Linked DNA regions of Methylomagnum ishizawai. The main gene of each other region encodes a partner of the protein of the gene in region 2 in a complex. Links are inferred from orthologs where the notes say so. Each region holds a gene or a part of one and is shown on either strand. Other genes may lie near its edges.

Evidence for each region.
Region 1: the proteins of holA (region 2) and dnaX are in contact, whole or in part, in a cryo-EM structure (PDB 8GIZ), measured with the Escherichia coli proteins. The link is inferred for Methylomagnum ishizawai from one-to-one orthologs.
Region 3: the proteins of holA (region 2) and dnaN are in contact, whole or in part, in a cryo-EM structure (PDB 8GIZ), measured with the Escherichia coli proteins. The link is inferred for Methylomagnum ishizawai from one-to-one orthologs.
Region 4: the proteins of holA (region 2) and B9N93_RS08465 are in contact, whole or in part, in a cryo-EM structure (PDB 8GIZ), measured with the Escherichia coli proteins. The link is inferred for Methylomagnum ishizawai from one-to-one orthologs.

What each region holds. Positions count from the first base shown.
Region 1 is NZ_FXAM01000001.1:3,533,581-3,536,956, forward strand. Bases 481-3,376 are described here. They hold dnaX (DNA polymerase III subunit gamma/tau), read left to right. Parts: upstream 481-1,039; coding sequence 1,040-2,713; downstream 2,714-3,376. Other genes in these bases: B9N93_RS15810 (hypothetical protein), read left to right, coding at 481-739; B9N93_RS15825 (YbaB/EbfC family nucleoid-associated protein), read left to right, coding at 2,735-3,058; recR (recombination mediator RecR), read left to right, coding at 3,075-3,376. Outside these bases: more of B9N93_RS15810, read left to right, coding at 65-480. UniProt on the Escherichia coli protein: Part of the beta sliding clamp loading complex, which hydrolyzes ATP to load the beta clamp onto primed DNA to form the DNA replication pre-initiation complex.
Region 2 is NZ_FXAM01000001.1:880,432-883,910, forward strand. The notes cover bases 161-3,159. They hold holA (DNA polymerase III subunit delta), read right to left. Parts: upstream 2,178-3,159; coding sequence 1,143-2,177; downstream 161-1,142. Other genes in these bases: B9N93_RS03985 (glutamate-5-semialdehyde dehydrogenase), read right to left, coding at 161-931; B9N93_RS03995 (LPS-assembly lipoprotein LptE), read right to left, coding at 2,174-2,698; leuS (leucine--tRNA ligase), read right to left, coding at 2,703-3,159. Also shown: more of B9N93_RS03985, read right to left, coding at 1-160; more of leuS, read right to left, coding at 3,160-3,479. UniProt on the Escherichia coli protein: Part of the beta sliding clamp loading complex, which hydrolyzes ATP to load the beta clamp onto primed DNA to form the DNA replication pre-initiation complex.
Region 3 is NZ_FXAM01000001.1:523,122-526,555, forward strand. The notes cover bases 481-3,434. They hold dnaN (DNA polymerase III subunit beta), read right to left. Parts: upstream 2,531-3,434; coding sequence 1,430-2,530; downstream 481-1,429. Other genes in these bases: recF (DNA replication/repair protein RecF), read right to left, coding at 481-1,373; dnaA (chromosomal replication initiator protein DnaA), read right to left, coding at 2,550-3,434. Outside these bases: B9N93_RS02215 (KilA-N domain-containing protein), read right to left, coding at 1-273; more of recF, read right to left, coding at 279-480. UniProt on the Escherichia coli protein: Confers DNA tethering and processivity to DNA polymerases and other proteins. Acts as a clamp, forming a ring around DNA (a reaction catalyzed by the clamp-loading complex) which diffuses in an ATP-independent manner freely and bidirectionally along dsDNA.
Region 4 is NZ_FXAM01000001.1:1,870,718-1,874,000, reverse strand. What follows is about bases 138-2,940. They hold B9N93_RS08465 (DNA polymerase III subunit delta'), read right to left. Parts: upstream 2,140-2,940; coding sequence 1,135-2,139; downstream 138-1,134. Other genes in these bases: B9N93_RS08460 (MFS transporter), read right to left, coding at 2,230-2,940; B9N93_RS08470 (PilZ domain-containing protein), read right to left, coding at 681-1,037; B9N93_RS08475 (PAS domain S-box protein), read right to left, coding at 138-655. Outside these bases: more of B9N93_RS08475, read right to left, coding at 1-137; more of B9N93_RS08460, read right to left, coding at 2,941-3,283. UniProt on the Escherichia coli protein: Part of the beta sliding clamp loading complex, which hydrolyzes ATP to load the beta clamp onto primed DNA to form the DNA replication pre-initiation complex.

The DNA.
Region 1 (3,376 bases), 2.7 Mb from region 2 along the record:
AGCGTATTAAAATAAAGGTAGCAGTATACATTCCTTAATCATTCAACCCCCGAGGGTGATCGCTATGAAACCCATCCACCACCTAGGCGTCGGCCTGATCGTACTGGCCGCTTCCACGCTGGGGACTCCCGCACAGGCCTTGCCCGTGTTGTTCGTCAGCACCGGCCATACCGGAGCGCAGACGCAAACCGATATCAACCATACCCAGCACTGGACCTTTTCAGTGTCCCAGAACGTCACCGTAGGCGGCGGCTTGTTCGACATGAAACGGGGTCCGTCCAGCACCGCCGATGTCAGCTTCGCGATTTTCGAGGGGACATATTCACCCCCCGCGAGCCTGGATAACGCCCTGCTGCAAAAGGATTTGACGAACACGGCCTTCGCCCAGCGATTCAAAGCCGTCCTGTTCCAAAACACCGTAACCACCCTGTTGGCCGGCCACACCTATACCGGCGTCCTGTTCTCCGACGCCCTCGACGCGCAGAACAAGGGCTATTTCGTCAAAGGCGGCTCGGCCAGCCCGCTGCTGTTCGTCAATGCCAAGGGCAAGGCCGTGGCCGGTATCGAAATACTCCCGTCCATCGCGCTTCCCGAAGCGCCGCCGTCCAGGTTCGCGTCCCCGGCCTCCACCGATGCCACCTTGATTCCCGAACCCACCCTACCCGCGCTCATGGCGCTGGGCCTCGCGGGCTTGGCCTGGGCGACCCGCCGCAGCCAACCCGCAGCGCACAAAACCTGATCCGGCCCGGCGGTTGTTTTGGACGCCAGCCGCCTTATTGAAAAGTCAAGGCTTGAATCGGCCCAAGCCATCCATCATAATGCGCGTCCTCATCGACGGCCCCGGTCCCCACGGCCCGGAGCCAACGCCAGAGTTCAATGGCAAGTCGTGTCGGTCCCCTCGCAACGATACGCTGCGAACCCCGCCAGGCCCGGAAGGGAGCAACGGTAGCACCGGATTCGTGTGCCGGGGTGTGGCTGATACGACTGCCACCCTCCCATCCCCCATGCCTACACGGTCGATAACCGGCAGCGAGCCCCGATGGCCTATCAGGCTTTAGCCCGCAAGTGGCGACCCCGTAATTTCAGCGAAATCGTCGGCCAGGAGCATGTCGTCAGGGCGTTGACCCACGCGCTCGAAACCGCCCGCCTGCACCACGCCTATCTCTTCACCGGCACCCGCGGCGTGGGCAAGACCACCTTGGCCCGCATCCTCGCCAAGGCCATCAATTGCGAATCCCCCAACGGCTCCGACCCTTGCGGCCAGTGCCTGGTTTGCCGGGAAGTGGACGAAGGCCGCTTCGTCGATCTGATCGAGGTGGACGCCGCCTCCCGCACCAAGGTCGAAGACACCCGCGACCTGCTCGACAATGTGCTGTACGCGCCCAGCCAAGGCCGCTACAAAGTCTACCTGATCGATGAAGTCCACATGCTCTCGGGGCATAGCTTCAACGCCCTGCTGAAGACCCTGGAAGAACCGCCGCCCCATATCAAATTCCTGCTGGCGACCACCGACCCCCAGAAAATCCCGGTCACAGTGCTATCGCGCTGTTTGCAGTTCAATCTCAAGCGCCTGACCCCGAGCCAAATCGGCACCCAGATGGAATCCATCCTGCGCCAGGAGGAAATCCAATTCGAGGCGAATGCCCTGAAAGCCCTGGCCCGCGCCGCCGATGGCTCGATGCGCGACGGGCTGAGCCTGTTGGACCAAGCCATCGTCCACGGCGGCGGACGCCTGGGCGAGGCCGAAGTCAGCGCCATGCTGGGCACGGTGTCGCGGCGGCCCGTGTTCGATCTGCTGGACGCCCTGGCCCGGAGCGATGCGGCGGCGCTGTTGACCCTGATCGAAGCCCTATCAGAACACGCCCCGAATTACGGCGATGTGCTGCAACAATTGCTGATCGCCCTGCATCACGCCGCCCTGGCCCAATGGGTGCCCGATGCGGTCCGCCGCGACGAGGACGCCGACCGTATCTTGGCCCTGGCCCAGCGCCTGAGCGCCGAGGATTTGCAATTGTTTTACCAGATCGGCCTGGTCGGCCAACGCGACCTGCCCCTCGCGCCCGATCCCCGAGGCGGCTTCGAGATGGTCTTGCTGCGGATGCTGGCCTTCCGTCCGGCGGAAGCCACGACCTACCCGTCCCAGCCCGGAACCGCCCCGGCGCATCACGACGGGCAGCACGCCAAATCCGCGCCGCGCCCGGAACCGCCCCGGCTGATCCATCCGCCCCAGGCCCGGCCCGAACCGCCACCGACCCCGGCTTCTACCCAGGCACCAACACCACCGGCCCAAACCACGCCAGCGCCGGCACCCAACCCGGACGGTGGCGCTCCCGCGCAGGTCAATTGGCGCGAACTGATCCGCGCCACCGGCGTCGCCGCCCTGGCCCGCGAACTGGCCAACAACTGCGTGCTGGAACACCTGGACGAAACCTCTTGCGTCCTGCTCCTGCATCCCAAGCAAGCCCTGCTCCGCGCCGCCCATACCGAGGCTAACCTGGAAAAAGCCCTGCAAGACTATTTCCGCCGCCCGCTCAAGCTCACCATTAAGCTCGGCGAACCCGCGGGAGAAACCCCCGCCTTGCAAAACCAGCGGCAAAAGGAAGAACGCCAACGGGCGGCGGAGATCGAAATAGAACAAGACGAAAACGTTATCGCCTTGAAGGAACGGTTCGATGCCCGCATCGTGCCCGGTTCCGTCAAACCCTTGGATTGAACCCGCCCCGGAGCCACCGCCATGAAGAATCCCCTCGCCCATCTGATGCAGCAAGCGCAGCAAATGCAGGAAAACCTGAAGAAGGCCCAGGAGGAATTGGCCGAACTCCAGGTCCGGGGCGAATCCGGCGGCGGGCTGGTCAAGATCGCCATGACCGGCAAGCGCCAGGTGCTCAAGGTGGAAATCGACGACAGCCTGGTGAAGGAAGACCGCGATATGCTGGAGGATTTGGTCGCCGCCGCCGTCAACGACGCCGTCAACAAGGTCGCCGCCCTCAAGCAGGAAAAACTGGCGGGCTTGACCGGCGGTATGGAATTGCCGGCCGGCTTCAAGCTGCCGTTCTAAGCTCCCGCCCCGCGCCATGTCCTCGACCGGAGCCCTCGGCCAATTGATGCAAGCCCTGCGCTGCCTGCCAGGGGTGGGACCGAAATCGGCCCAGCGCATGGCCTTCCACCTGTTGCAGCGCAACCGCCCCGGCGCCCGCCAATTGGCCGAGGCGTTGCTGGACGCCCTCGACCGCATCGGCCATTGCGCCGAGTGCCGCACCCTGACCGAAGGCACCCTCTGCCCCGTCTGTGCCAATCCCCAGCGCGACCGCTCCCTGCTGTGCGTGGTGGAAACCCCCGCCGAGGTCCACGCCATCGACCAGGCCGCGACCGGCTT
Region 2 (3,479 bases):
CCTCCTCGGTCGCGGGAACGCAGTGTTCCACCAGTTCGCGGGTGCGCGGACAGCCGCGCAGTTCCACGCCTTTCCCGCGCAGTTGCGCCGCCAGTGCCGGCAGCAGCGTGGGCGCGACGCCTTCGGCGATGAGCAAGGTTTCCAGGGCGTTGCAGACGCCGTAGCGCTGGGTTTTGGCGTTCAGCGTGATGCGGATGGCCTTGTCGGGGTCGCAGCGGTCGTCGATGTAGACGTGGCAGATGCCGTCCAGGTGTTTGAGGATCGGGATGCGGGATTCTTCCATGATGCGCTGGATCAAGCCCTTGCCGCCACGCGGCACGATCACGTCGATGGCGTGTTCCAGCCGCAGCATCGCGCCCACGGCGGCGCGGTCGGTGGTTTCGATCAATTGCACGGCGTCGGCGGGAAGCCCGGCGGTTTCCAGCCCTTGGCGGATGCAGGCGGCGATAGCCTTGTTGGAATGGATGGCCTCGGAGCCGCCCCGGAGGATGCAGGCGTTGCCGGACTTGAGGCAGAGCGCGGCGGCGTCGGCGGTGACGTTGGGGCGCGATTCGTAGATGATGCCGATGACGCCCAAGGGCACCCGCATCTTGCCGACCTGGATGCCGGAAGGCCGATAGGTCAGCCCGGTGATTTCGCCCACCGGGTCGGGCAGGGCGGCGATTTCGCGGAGGCCGTCGGCCATGGTCTTCACGCGCTTCGCGTTGATGTCGAGGCGGTCGAGCATGGCGCTGTCGAGGCCGCTCTGGCGGCCCGCTTCCAGGTCTTTTTGGTTCTCGGCGATGAGGAAGGCGGCTTCGGCTTCCAAGGTGGCGGCGATGGCGAGCAAGGCTTGGTTCTTGGCGGCGGTCTCGGCCCGGCTGATCTGGCGGGCGGCGGCGCGGGCGTTGTGGCCGATGGTTTCGAGATAGGTTTGGATGGATTCGGTCATGGCTGGAGGGTGGGATTATTGCTCAATGGATTCAAGGGTATACGGATGTCGTTGTGCTGGAAATCCGGGGCAGTTTGATTCGCCGCGCTTGACGAGGCGTCATAGGTTTTCCTCTGGAACGGACCATCCATTGGTTTCCAAAGTCGCGATACGAAGCCCGATGACTGCCCGCGATGAATATGTGCCCCATGGAATTAACTCCTATGCCGGATTATGAATGGAGCCGATCCAAAACCGCTTTCCCAGGCGGTGCCGCCACACACAAACACACCGCCAACAACGCATCCCAAGCCTCCCCCACGCCCGCGCCCTTGATGACCCGATCCGCCTCTGCGGCCAGCAACAGGGCGCGATGCACCGTGCCCCGGTCCAGTCGCCGCAGGGCCAGCCCCAGGGTTTCCTTGCGGTTGTCCCAGACCTTGAGCTTGGCGTAGGCCGAGTCTTGGGAGGTCCCGCCCGCGATTTCCCGCAGCAGGGCCGCGACCAGCCGGATATCCCGGCCCAGCGCCCACAGCGCCACGGCGGGGGCCACGCCTTCGGCCTTGAGTCCCATCAGCACCCGGTAGGCTTTCCCGGCCTGTCCGCGCAGGACTTCCTCGGCCAGGTCGAACACATCGTAGCGGGCGCTGTTCGCCACCGCCTGGACGATCTGCTCGTCGCTCAGCTTGCCCCGGCCATGCAGGATATGCAGCTTCTCGATTTCCTGGGCGGCGGCGAGCAGGTTGCCCTCGGTGCGGGCGGCGATGAGGCGCAGGCCCGATTGGTCGGTCAACAGCCCCCGCGTGCTGAGGCGGCGGTCGATCCAGCGCAGGAGTTTCTCGCCTTCCAAGGGCCAGACCGGCAGCACCGCGCCGATTTTGTCGATGGCCTGGTACCACTTGGCCTTCTGGTCGGCGGTGGCCAGCTTGGCGGTGCTGATGACCAGGATGGCGTCTTCCGGTGGGCGCTCGGCGTAATGCAACAGGGCGGCGGTGGCGTTCTTGTCCGGTTTGGCGGGGATGCGGAGGTCGAGCAAGCGCCGCTCGCCGAACAGCGAGAAGGCGTCGGTGGCTTCCCGCAGCAAGGCCCAATCGAAACCGGCGTCGGCGTAGAACAATTCCCGGCTGGGATAGCCCTGGGCCTTGGCGGCGTGGCGCAGGGCGTCGGCGGCCTCGGTCAGTTGCAGGGGTTCGTCGCCGCTCAGGAGGTAGATCGGCAGCAGCTTGCGCTTGAGGTGTTCCTCCAACTGCTCGGGATAGAGTTTCACGTCGGGTTCGCCGTTTTGCGCTGCTGCCGGAGGGTGTAGGACACCTGCCGCAGCAGGGTCCGGGCGGCCTCCTTCTGCATTTCCTGGCGGTACATGTCTTCTTCGTAGCCTTGGCCCAGCGGCGTGGTCTGGTCGTTGAAGTAGTCGCGGCGGATTTCGAGTTCCTGTTGCGGGATCAGGATTTCACCCTTGGGGCTGCGGACATCGTAGACGACCCGGTAGGTCAGGTCGAAGGTGTTGGCGCGGCCTTGCTGGCTCAGGGTGATGGGGCGGCGGGTGTGGGCGGCCGAGGTGATGTGGACGACCGCGCTGGCGAGTCCCGGCGTCGGGGCCAACACGCCGCCGAGGTTGTTCAGCGTCTGGTTGAAGTCGCCATAGAACGGGTTCTTGTTGGTGATGCCGGAGAGGTAGAGCGTGTTTTCGAGCTTGGTGCCCGGCATTTCGCCGCGCAGGTGCCAGCCGCAAGCGGCCAGCGCCAGGGCGGCGGAGAGCGGAGCGGCGAGGCGGAGCCGTCGGGCCATGGGCTTATACCACGATGTTGACCAGTTTCTTGGGCACCACCACGACCTTCTTGGGCGGCTTGCCCTCGATGAAGCGCTGGACGTTGGCATCGGCCAGGGCGGCGGCTTGGATGGCCTCGTTCGGGGCGTCCACCGCCACGGTGATCTTACCGCGCAGCTTGCCGTTGACCTGGACCACGTATTCGAGGCTGTCCTGGACCAGGGCGGAATCATCCCATTGCGGCCAGGGCGCGGTGGCGATGGTGTCAGCATGGCCGAGTTCGGCCCACAGATGCTCGGCGATATGCGGCACGATGGGCGAGAGCATCAGCGCGACCAGTTCCAGGGCTTCCTGGCGCAGGGCGCGGCCTTGGGCGCTGGCGTCCTCGAACTTGGATAGCGCGTTCAGGAGTTCCATATTGGCCGCGATGGCGGTGTTGAAAGTGAAACGCCGCCCCATGTCGTCGGTGACTTTGCGCAGGGTTTCGTGGACTTGGCGGCGCAGGGTTTTTTGGCCTTCGTCCAGCGTGGTTTGGTCCAAAGCCGGGACCGGGCCTTCGTTGACATGCAGGGCGACCTGCCGCCACAAACGCCGCAGGAAGCGGTATGCACCCTCGACACCCGAATCCGACCATTCCAGCGATTGTTCGGGCGGAGCGGCGAACATGGTAAAGAGGCGCACGGTGTCCGCGCCGTAGCGGCTGACCAGATGCTCGGGATCGACGCCGTTGTTCTTGGACTTCGACATCTTCTCGGTGCCGCCGACCAGTACGGGCGCGCCATCGGCTTTCAGCGTGGCCCC
Region 3 (3,434 bases), 360 kb from region 2 along the record:
TTCGGTCCAGCGCTTGGCGGACATTGTGAAGCGGTTTAAGCCTGCCATCGATTTAATTCCCTCGAATTCGAGGGAATTAAAATTCGGATTGTTCAAGCGCTCCCATACGCCCAAGAACTCAATCGTGTCTTTGTTGCGTAGCCACGCCTCAATCAGCGCCGAACCACCCTCGAAGCCGCCGACCATGTCGGTCAAGCTGATGTAGTCCTCTTCATCCTTGTTGAATACATGGATTTCAATCCCTTGAACGACAATACTTTTGTTGCTGGCCATGGTGTTTACGGGACCGGAAAGTGGGTGGGAGGGGACGCCTGCCCGTGGGCAATCTCGAATAGAGCCGCTTCTTCGCCCAAACCGTTTTGGATCATCTTGCTATCGGTGGCGGAGATGAAGTACTGGGTCCGTCCCTCGCGCAGGAAGCCGAGCAGGTTTTTTTTGTTGTCCTCGTCCAGTTCGGAGGCCACGTCGTCGATCAGGACGCAGCCCGCGGCACCCGCCCGCGCTTCCAGCAGCCGGGCTTGGGCCAGCAGCAGGGCGTAGACCAATAGCTTCATCTGGCCACGGGAGAGGTAGGCCTTGACCGGGCGGCCCTGGAGCGCGATGGAAAAATCCCCCTTGTGGGGGCCGGACTGGGTATGCCCATGGCGGAGGTCGTGGGGGATATCCTGTTCCAGTAGTTTTTCCAGGGGATTTGCGGTGTCCCAACCCGCTTGAGTGTGCAATTGGAAAACCAGCCCCTTGAAAAAGCGTTGTGCCGTGTCTTGGAAGAAGGGTTCGAGCCGTTCGGCGTAAAGGCGGCGCGTTTCGCCCACTATTGTACCGTACCGCGCCGCTTCATGGGTCCATGGGGCCAGTTCCCTGGGCCGTTTTTCCCGCAAAAGCGCGTTGCGCTGGCCCAAAGCCTGGGTATAGCGCCGCCAGTGGTCGAGATAGGCCGGGTTTTCATGGAACGCGCCGAAATCCAGGAATTGGCGGCGGGTTTTGGGCGGGCCTTCCAGCAGCGCCACGCTGCCGGGCTGGATCGCCAGTACCGGGAAGGCGCGGAGCAACTCGGCGCTGGAGTGTAGGCCGCGCCCGTCCAAGTGGATTTCGCGCCGACCGTTGCGGGCGATGCGGAGGCCGACGGGCAGGGGCGGGGATGAGTCCGCCGCGACCCGGCCCACCACGGTCAGGGCGGGTTGGTCGAAGCGGATGATCTGGTGGGGTTGCGAAGTACGGAAGGATCGCGCCCGGCCCAGCAGGTAGATGGCTTCCAGCAGCGAGGTCTTGCCGCTGGCGTTGGGGCCGACCAGGAAATTGAGGCGGGGAGAAGGCAACAGCGTGGCCGCTGCGATATTGCGGACATCCTGGGCTTCGAGTTTGAGGAGGCTCATGCGGCGTTAGCGTGATCGTTCCCGCGCCAGGCGCGGGAACGCTAGGCGGGTTGGGTTCACAGCCGCATCGGCATCACGATGAACTTGAAATGGCTGTCCTCGCAATCCTCGATCAAGCAGCTATTGGCTGCCTCGGTGAACGACAGCCGCACCTGGGCCGAGCCGACATTGTTGATGGCGTCCAGCAGATAGGCTGCGTTGAAGCCCACCGACAGCCCGCTGCCTTCCAACTGGATCGGCACCCGCTCCTCGGCTTCCTCGTGTTCGGGATTCTGCGCCTTCAGGGACATCACCGCGTCCTCGTCCACTTCCATGCTGATGCTCTTGTACTTCTCATTGGACAGCACCGAAACGCGGGTCAAGGCGCCTTTGAACACATCCTTGTCGATCAACATGATCCGGGCCAGGTCGCGCGGCATCACCCGCTGGAAATCGGGGAAGCGGCCCTCGATCAGCTTGGCGGCGAAGCTGACCGCGCCCAGGTTCACCCGCACGGTGTTGGGGGCGATCTGCACCGTCACCGTTTCCGCGCCCTCGCCCAACAAGCGGGCCAGTTCCAAGACGCCCTTGCGCGGGATGATGATTTGCCGCCCCTGGCCCTCGATTTCCAAGACCTCCTCGAATACCGCCAGCCGGTGTCCGTCCGAGGCCACGGTGCGTAGCGTGCGGCCATCCACATCCAGCAACAAGCCGTTGAGGTAATAGCGCACGTCCTGCTGGGCCATGGCGAAGGTGGTTTTTTCCAGCGCCCGGCGCAGGGTGGCGGCGGGCACGGCGATTTCCAGTTCGGTGGTGCCGGTGTCGAATTCGGGATAATTGTCGGCGGGCAGGGTCGCCAGGTTGAACTTGCTGCTGCCGCAACGGATGGCGAAACGCTCGTCCTTGCAATCGACGTTGATGGCGCTTTTGTCCGGCAACAAGCGGCAGATATCCAGCAGCTTGCGGGCCGGGACCGTGATCGCGCCGTTGTCGCCGCTTTCCACGGTGGTGCGGGTAATCAATTGCACTTCCAGGTCGGTGCCGGTCAATTCCAACTGGCCGTCGCTGAGTTTCAGCAGGACGTTGGATAGGATCGGCAGGGTTTGGCGTTTCTCGATGACGCCGATGACCTGTTGCAGCGGGGTGAGCAGGGTTTCACGCGCGATGGTGAATTTCATGGTGGATGCCAGGGTGGGTTTAAGCGGAGAGGGTGCGGAGGAGGATGCTGTAATCCTCGGCGAACTTATTATCGCAGGCCCTGAGTTCCTCGCTCTTGCGGCAGGCGTGCAGGACCGTGGTGTGGTCGCGGCCCCCGAACATCTGGCCGATTTCCGGGAGGCTGTGGTTGGTCAGCTCCTTGGCCAGGGCCATCGCCATCTGCCGGGGGCGGCTCAGGTTGCGGGTGCGCTTGTTCGACAGGAGGTCCGAGACCCGGATTTTGTAATACTCGGCCACGGTGCGCTGGATGTTGTCCACGTTGATGAGCCGGTCCTGCAAGGCGATCAAGTCCCGCAGCGCGTCCTTGGCGAATTCCATGGTGATAGGCTTGCCGGTGAAATGCGAGTTCGCCATCACCCGCCGCAACGCGCCTTCCAGTTCGCGGATATTGGAGCGGATGCGCTTGCCGATGAAAAACGCCACTTCGTCCGAGAGTTCCACGCCCAGGTTCACCGCCTTGCTCTTGAGGATGGCGACGCGGGTTTCGAGGTCGGGCGGTTCGATGGCGACCGGCAGGCCCCAGCCGAAACGGGACTTCAAACGCTCTTCCAGACCCTTGATTTCCTTGGGATAGCGGTCGCAGGTCAGCACGACCTGGTGCTTGTTTTCCAGCAAGGTGTTGAAGGTGTGGAAGAACTCTTCCTGCGAGCGCTCCTTGCCGGCGAAGAATTGGATATCGTCGATCAGCAAGGCGTCGACGGTGCGGTAATAATCCTTGAACGCCCCGATGGCATTGTGTTGCAGCGCCTTCACCATGTCCGACACGAAGCGCTCGGAATGCAGGTAAACCACCTGGGCCGAAGGATTGGCTCTGAGGATTTCATTGCCGATGGCATGGATCAAATGGGTCTTGCCCAGCCCCAC
Region 4 (3,283 bases), 990 kb from region 2 along the record:
GCCGGTGCCGGGTCGTGAACAGATACCGCCCCGGCTGCCCGAATTGCCACCCGAGCAGGGCCGCGAGGTCTTCGCCCACGGCACCCGCCTCCCATCGAGAGACATGCATCCCCAAGACCTCTTCCCGGCGGTAGCCGATCATCTGGCAGAAGGAATCGCTGGACTCGACGATATGGCCCTGTTCGTCGAGGATGTGGATGCCGTCGCTGGCGTTGCGTAGCAAGGCTTGGCTCTTGCCGTGTTCATGGCGCAAGGCCCGCTCGGTATCAAGGCGGGCGGCGAGCGCCGCCGAAGTACGGAAGGAATGGGCCTGGAGTTGCTTGACGATGAAGCCGATCATGCAGGCGGAGGGCAGGAAGGTCGCCACCGCCATATCGCCTAGGGGCTTGTGCTGCAACAGCATGAAGGGCGGCGTCAGGACCACATAGCCGGTGGCCACGCTGAGCAGGACGCTCAGGATGCCCGGCCCGGTCCCGCCCAGGTAGAAACTGAGGGCCAGGGCGGGATAGAACGTGGTGAAGGTCATCCGCGATTCCATGGGCAAAACCCAACAGCGCACCAGGGCCGCGACGAGGAAGACCAGCGCGGCCAGCGCGTAACGCGCCGGTACCGGCCAGCGCGCATGAACAGTGTTCATGGCCTTGAGGGAGATCATAGGCGTAGACCCGCCCGGTGCCCGTTCACATGGTATGGGTGGGCCGCTGGGATTCGAGGATGCCGGCCAGGTGGTTCTCGATGCGGTTGCGGGTGGCGCCGCCGTCCTCGTCGCTGAACTGAACGCCGATACCATGGGAACGGTAGCCCTCCGCGCCCTTGGGCGTGATCCACACGATCTTGCCGGCGATGGGGATGCGGTCGGCCTCGTCCATCAGGTTCAGCAGCATGAACACCTCGTCGCCCAGGTTATAGGCGCGGTTGGTGGGGATGAAAAGGCCGCCGTTCTTCACGAACGGCATGTAGGCCGAATACAGGACGCTTTTGTCGCGGATGGTCAGGGACAGGATGCCCTGCCGGGCACGGCTTTCGGTATCGCTCATCGGGAGGCTCGCTTTTTTCAATTCGGACTATGGGGACACCAGGACACCAACGCCCCAGGCCCGCGTACAAACCAAAGCTTGTACCCCAAGGTCGGCTTCAACCCAAGCGTGGTGGATTCGCGGAACGGCCCAGGCGCGACCCATGGATCAGCAATTCTTCCAACAGCAATTGCCGGTTGGCCTGGCCGCCCAAGGCGCGTTTGGAACGCAGGACAAGGTTCCAATACTCAAACAAGTCCCGCAAGTTTAGCCGCCCAGCCAAGGTCCGCATACCCTTGGCGAGATCGGGGTTATAGCGGGGCGGGTCGGCGGGGACGCTCAGCAGACGGATCAAATCCATGGTCCAGGTCGAAATCCATTCGACGAATTCCTCGTGGGCCTGTTTTTCCCAGAGTTCCGCCACCGCCACCGGCTCTTCCTGGCCCAGCAGCACCCCGCCCCATTGGCGGAACACCGTGCGCCGCCGCTCCGCCACTTCCGTACCGGCCAGGGCCAAGGCCCGCAAGGGCGAACCCTGCGCCGCCGCCAACAGGGTAGCCGCGCCGCAGCCGGGATGGCGGGTTTCCAGCCAGCGGCAGGCGGTGGCCGCATCCGGCAGCGCCACCGGCAAGCGTTGGCAGCGGCTGAGGATGGTGGCGGGCAGGCCGGCCTGGGCTTCGCTCAGCAGTAGCATGACGGTCCGCTCGGCGGGTTCTTCCAAGGTCTTGAGCAAGGCGTTGGCGGCGCTGATGTTCATGGCCTGGGCCGGGGCGATGACCACCACCCGGTAGCCTTCGAACTGGGATTTGAGGGCGAGGTCGGCGGTCAAATGGCGGATGGCATCGACGCCGATGCCCTTGCCCGGCTCGGCGGGTTGGACCTTGAGGAAATCGGGATGGGTGCCGGCCAGGAACAACCGGCAGGCGGGACACTGGCCGCAGCCGAATTCGCCGGGGGCGGTACACAGCAGGCGCTGGGCGAACCATCCGGCCAGATGGGTCTTGCCGATTCCCGCCGCGCCCAGGATCAACAAGGCTTGCGGCACCCGCCCGGCGGCCAGGTGCGCTCCCAGGATATGCCAAGCCCCGGCCAGCCAGGGGTACAGTTCGATTTCGGTGGGCATCGCCCCTCCACGGGTAAAAGGCGCATTCTGGCCTGTTCGCGGCCAAAAATGAACCTTGTGGCGGGAGGACGCGCCACAGTTGCCCCGGCCCTAGCCACAGGCCACGCTGCCGCCGCTGGCCACGGCGAGATAATGGGAAACCACCGGCGACCCGGCGGGTTCGAGCAAGCAGCGGCGGATTTTTTCCTGCAACACCCGCTCGGCCTGGGTGACGCGCTCGTGCTGGCGCAGATGTTCCAGCCAGGACTCGGTGAGGAAGGTCTCCAGATAAGCATCACCGGCAGCGGCATCCTGGAACAATTGCCAGTAGAACGCCCCGCTACGCCGCCGGGCGGCACCCTGCCTCGCCATCAGGCCCAGGAATTCGGCCAGATGCCCAGGGTCCACCCGGTAGGCCACGGTGACCAGGACCGGACCCCGGTCCGGCTCCGGGGTTTGGTCCACGGCGGGCGCGGGCCAATGCATCGAGCGCGTCAAATCGACGCCTTCCCGCGACAGCAAGCGCACCCGCCAAGTAGCCAGCACCCCCAAGGCCAACCCGACCGCCGCCATCCTCAGCGCCTCGGGCACCGACAGCGCGGTCGCGATCCGGCCCCAGGCCAGGGAGCCGCCCGCCATGCCACCCATGAACACCATCATCACCCAGGCCAAGCCCCGCGCCCGCACCCAGGCGGGCAAGGCGGTCTGGGCGACGCTTTGCAGGCAGGTGATCGCGATCAACCAAGCCACCCCCGACACCAGGGCGGCGACCGCCAGCCAGGACAGGTCCGGTGCCCAGGCCAGCAGCGCCAACATGGCCGCGTAAAGGGTGGCGGCGGACTTTTGCAGCACATCGATCCCCATCCAGCCGCGTAGCCGGGGCAGGGCGAACACCCCCAGCACCGCGCCCAGGCCCATGGCGGTCAAGGTCAGGCCATAATCGCCCGCCCCCCCGTGCAAACCCTGCCGCACCCATAACGGCAACAAGGCCCAGGACGCGCTGCCGAAGAAAAAGAAAGCCCCGGCCCGGATCAAGACCGAACGCATCGTGCGGGAATGGCGCACATAGCGCAGGCCGTTCCGTATGGCCCCGGCCAAGCGCTCGGCGGGCAACTCGCTGGGATTGGACGGGCGTTTCCAGCGGGATAGCACGGCGATGATGCCG